2 regions of the Bacillus sp. OTU2372 genome follow, and region 1 is predicted to be linked to the other one. Evidence: a T-box and tRNA genes for the amino acid it is inferred to sense, from the RefSeq annotation. Region 1 holds a T-box; the other holds one or more tRNA genes.

Region 1 (2,371 bases):
TACGATATAGCGCCGCTGCCAAGTCACGGGTGGCATAGAGCGTTGCTCCATCTGACTTCTTAATAAGACACGGAGGCAGTTGTTCCTCGGATAGATCCACAACCATAGCGTGGTCTGATTCTACCAATATCTGCTTTTCCTTGAGGAGGTTAACAATCCGATCCATTTTATCATTGTAAAAAGCTTCACCGGCAAAAGAATCAAATTCCACGTTCATCAGCTCATAAATACGCGAGAATTCTTTTAGTGATTCATCACGGAACCATTGCCAAAGTAATAAGGCTTCCTCGTTGCCATCTTCTAGTTTTTTAAACCAGCTGCGCCCTTCAACCTCTAATGTTGAGTCACTTTCTGCCTCTTCATGAAACTTAATATACAAAGCAAGGAGTTCTTTGATGGGATTTTGTTTAACCTTTTCAGCATCGCCCCAAAGTTTATAAGCAGTAATTAACTTCCCAAATTGTGTCCCCCAGTCGCCAAGGTGGTTGATCTTAAACGGCTTAAAACCGCATTTTTCGGCAATAAGGGCGATAGCATTCCCAATCACGGTTGAACGCAAGTGCCCCATCGAAAACGGTTTGGCTATATTCGGTGATGAAAGATCAATCGTCACCGTTCCGCCCTTCCCGAAATCAAGGCCGGCAAACTGCCCCTTTTCAGCGATCACTTGATTTATTAGTCTTTCAGAGACGAGCCTTTTATTTAAAAAAATATTGATATACCCGCCTACAACCTCTACTTTTCCGAATGTTGCTGACTGAATTTTCTCACTTAGTTCTTGAGCAATAACGTTAGGTGATTTTCGTTTTAATTTAGCCAGTGTAAAGCATGGGAAAGCCAAATCCCCATGGTCTGGGTTTTTGGGTTTTTCAATCAAAATTTCCAATTGGGCTGCAGGTATTTCCTGATCGAGCAGACCATAAAGTATGGCCGCCAGCTCCTTTTTATAGTTCATGTTAATGCCTCCTTTGTTTTCATAAAAATAAAAAACCCCCGCCTCTATATAAGAGACGAGAGTTTGATTTTCCCGCGGTACCACTCTAATTGTTCACAAAGAACCAGCTTTCTTTTGTAACGGAGGATTCTCCGGCCTCACCCTACTTTTTCAGGCTGGCATCTCAAAAGTGCGTTTCATTATCTGTTCCATGTCAGGCTCACACCGTCCCTGACTCGCTATAACTTCCCAGATAACTACTCTCTTTTTCATTGACTTTTCCAGTTTGATTATCAGTTATTATACTGGAAAGATTAGGATTTATCCATAGGTGTTGATTATTTTTTTCATTAGGGAACCTTACTGTTAAAGGAGGGATTTTTATGGCCAGACGAAATAAAATACTTGTTCCGGAAGCCCGCAATGGATTAGATGCCTTGAAGGCAAGAGTTGTTCAATCTGGAAGTCCTGAGAATGCGAAATTTGAAGCGGCCGAGGAGGTTGGTGTTCCTTTAAAAAAGGGATATAACGGCCAGCTGACCTCTGAACAAGCTGGGAAGGTTGGCGGAAGGCTCGGCGGCAGTATGGTTCGTGAATTGGTTAAAATGGCACAAGAAAACTTAAGTAAAAGGCAGTAAATAAAGGGAGCCATTTGTCAAGGCTCCTATATTATTTTAAAAAAAGTTTGACAATTTTGTGACAATTGGTAGAATATTCAGTATAAGGAGTTGATGGATATGCATGAAAAATATGTAAAGAATTTACAAACTTTTAAAATGGCATCAACCTACGTTGGGGGATTTGGAATCATTTTTCTTTTATTCAGTATTTTTGAAAACGGTTTCAACCTCGCACTCGGATTGGGTATCGGATTAACCGCTGCTTCAGTCGTCCTTTTCTTACTTGGAATCTTTTTGGGATTAATGGAAGAGTATACACTTGCAAGTAAACGGAAAGCACCGGTTTCCCGATCATCACATCAATTTTTTTATTAAAATACACAAACAGACTTGTGCGCCTGACACAAGTCTGTTCTTATTTTGCCCCCTCTCTTAACAGAAAAATTTTCATGACGTCGGCAATTTGATCGGAACTCAATGGGTCATGATTTCTTTCCCAATCAGAGACGAGGGCTATGTACATTTTTAGCAATAGAAAACTGATTACTTCCGTGTTTGCAGGTGGAATGGCTCCTTTTGCAATTGCAGTTTCAATCTTTTGTCTTAAATATGCAATAATTTCATCCTCTACATGCTTCAACATTTCGGATACCGCTAATGTCCCCATTTCTGTTTCTTCTTGGACAAGCTTTATCATCAACTGGTGCTGAGAACGAAAGGCTAATAATCGAGTCAGGGCCCGGTGGACGTTCTCCGTAAATGGTAATCCCTTGTCGATGACGTCCTCAGCCTCGGCAATCATTTCTTTTACTAATTT
Region 2 (2,371 bases), on a different contig from region 1:
AAATCCTTGTGTCGGCGGTTCGATTCCGTCCTGAGCCACCATTACATTTAATGCTGTACTAATCCTATATTTGGAGGGGTAGCGAAGTGGCTAAACGCGGCGGACTGTAAATCCGCTCCCTCAGGGTTCGGCGGTTCGAATCCGTCCCCCTCCACCATTTTAGGGGTATAGTTTAAAGGTAGAACGAAGGTCTCCAAAACCTTTGGTGTGGGTTCAATTCCTACTACCCCTGCCAGAGAAAAGAATATGGCGGTTGTGGCGAAGTGGTTAACGCATCGGATTGTGGTTCCGACATTCGTGGGTTCGATTCCCATCAGCCGCCCCATTTTATTTTTTTTAAAAAAACTATTGGGCTATAGCCAAGCGGTAAGGCATCGCACTTTGACTGCGACATGCGTTGGTTCAAATCCAGCTAGCCCAGCCATTTTTAAGGCAGCATAGCCAAGTGGTAAGGCAGAGGTCTGCAAAACCTTTATCCCCGGTTCAAATCCGGGTGTTGCCTCCAAATCTTTATATTGCGGGTGTAGTTTACTGGTAAAACCTCAGCCTTCCAAGCTGATGTAGTGGGTTCGATTCCCATCACCCGCTCCACCAATATGGGCCTATAGCTCAGCTGGTTAGAGCGCACGCCTGATAAGCGTGAGGTCGATGGTTCGAGTCCATTTAGGCCCACCATAATAATATATTTTTGTTCCGCAGTAGCTCAGTGGTAGAGCAATCGGCTGTTAACCGATCGGTCGTAGGTTCGAGTCCTACCTGCGGAGCCATTTTTTTTTTATGGAGAAGTACTTAAGAGGCTGAAGAAGCGCCCCTGCTAAGAGTGTAGGTCGGGTAACCGGCGCGAGGGTTCAAATTCCTATTTCCACCATTCATATAATGCGCCTTTAGCTCAGCTGGATAGAGCATACGCCTTCTAAGCGTACGGTCAGAGGTTCGAATCCTCTAAGGCGCGTAAAAAAATTAAAAGGTATAAAAGCGCTTATATAAGCGCTTTTTTTGTACTTTTTTAACTTAGCCATCCCTAATTTATCTATTATTTTCATTATCTTATTATAAAACAAAAAGGAATCTGATTTGTTACCACAAGAAAGATTGTGTAGTGTTTTACTTAAAGTGGGGGGTTCTTTATTTACATAAGAGTAAAGCATTTTTTGTTGATCCACTAACGTCTCAGTTATATATAGTATCCGTTTCAAATCATTGATATGGTGCAGAATAGTTTTATTCCTTATACAATTGTCCGTACAGCTTGTTCCACGGCTTTGTTGACTCTTTGTTTTTGTCAAAGCCTGTTTTTAAGAGATATTTTATCCCAGGAAACATCAAATTTCAAAGCGCGGATGTAGGTGAATTCGCCAATCATTTAATTAGTTTAATCAATAAACCTCTTTAATGGCAGGATTTAATAAAACGTGGGGCATTGTTCTGAAACTGGTATTCCTTATCTAAATCCAGAAATTGCCCTTTTATATAAGGTGAAAAATATAAGAAAGGACCATCAAGCCTGTTGTGACCGTCTAGTTAAATGACTTGGTTTTTGCTAATTTAGAGACACTTAAATGGAAATTAGAATCTAAATCATTTAAAGTCCCATTCGATATTTATCTGATTTTTTCCGCCAACTCTAAAATAATTCCCTCAGGACCACGAACGTAGCATAACTTATAACTTTCTTCATATTGCTGTATCTCACTAAAGATTTCTGTGCCCTTCTTTTTCAATTTTGCAACAATAGCTTCAATATCTTCAACAGCAAAGCAAATATGTCGGATACCCAGCGTATTTGCAAAAGGTTGCTGATTATCTTTTTCATCTGACGGCGTATAAAATTTGACTAGCTCTATCCATGCCTGACCATCTGGCATCCCCAATCCTACACATGCCGTTTTAACATCATTAAGCCCAACTATTCTGTCCAACTGTTCTCCATCCAATTCCCATTCCGCTTGCACTTCAAGTCCTAAATCAAGAAAAAACGCTTTAGCCTCTGAAAGATCATTTACGTTTATACTCACATGATCTATTCTATTGATCTTCATTTCTCATACCTCCTATGTTCCTGTTATTTCAATACCTGTATTCGTTTAAGGCTTGTTTGTAGTTCTAATTCGCTTAAAACAGAAAATATCCTTCTGCAACAAACCTGCCAAGTTAGTGGAACAAGAAAAAGGAGCCGCAACTACAACTCCTTGTTTCGCTCAAGCACCCTTTACTTTAAGTGCAACTCATCACAATCTTGTAAATATTAATAAAAAAAGAGCTGCCGACGCAACTCGAGATTTAATTCAAGCACCCATGTTTTATTAACTCAACATGCACATTCTTTAACTTTTTCTGTTATCTAGGTTATCGAGTACCGCCTGTAAGATGT

The links. The T-box of region 1 lies ahead of argS (arginine--tRNA ligase). A T-box ahead of a tRNA ligase gene usually reads a tRNA of that ligase, here a tRNA-Arg.
Region 2: it has a tRNA-Arg gene. The T-box ahead of argS (arginine--tRNA ligase) is inferred to sense a tRNA for this amino acid. The anticodon was not compared.

The regions. Positions count from the first base shown of each region.
Region 1 covers NZ_JASATK010000023.1:29,909-32,279, reverse strand. Annotated here, with positions in the region: gene argS (arginine--tRNA ligase) at 1-955, opposite strand, end outside; T-box leader at 1,004-1,216, opposite strand; gene AAHB15_RS24460 (alpha/beta-type small acid-soluble spore protein) at 1,318-1,572, shown strand; gene AAHB15_RS24455 (hypothetical protein) at 1,672-1,929, shown strand; gene AAHB15_RS24450 (TetR/AcrR family transcriptional regulator) at 1,970-2,371, opposite strand, start outside.
Region 2 covers NZ_JASATK010000036.1:265-2,635, forward strand. Annotated here, with positions in the region: tRNA gene AAHB15_RS27815 (tRNA-Phe) at 1-41, shown strand, start outside; tRNA gene AAHB15_RS27820 (tRNA-Tyr) at 73-157, shown strand; tRNA gene AAHB15_RS27825 (tRNA-Trp) at 162-235, shown strand; tRNA gene AAHB15_RS27830 (tRNA-His) at 250-325, shown strand; tRNA gene AAHB15_RS27835 (tRNA-Gln) at 350-424, shown strand; tRNA gene AAHB15_RS27840 (tRNA-Cys) at 432-505, shown strand; tRNA gene AAHB15_RS27845 (tRNA-Gly) at 518-591, shown strand; tRNA gene AAHB15_RS27850 (tRNA-Ile) at 599-675, shown strand; tRNA gene AAHB15_RS27855 (tRNA-Asn) at 693-767, shown strand; tRNA gene AAHB15_RS27860 (tRNA-Arg) at 879-952, shown strand; partial or broken gene AAHB15_RS30345 (nucleotidyltransferase domain-containing protein) at 1,428-1,502, shown strand; gene AAHB15_RS27865 (VOC family protein) at 1,602-2,039, opposite strand; gene AAHB15_RS27870 (DUF2935 domain-containing protein) at 2,347-2,371, opposite strand, start outside.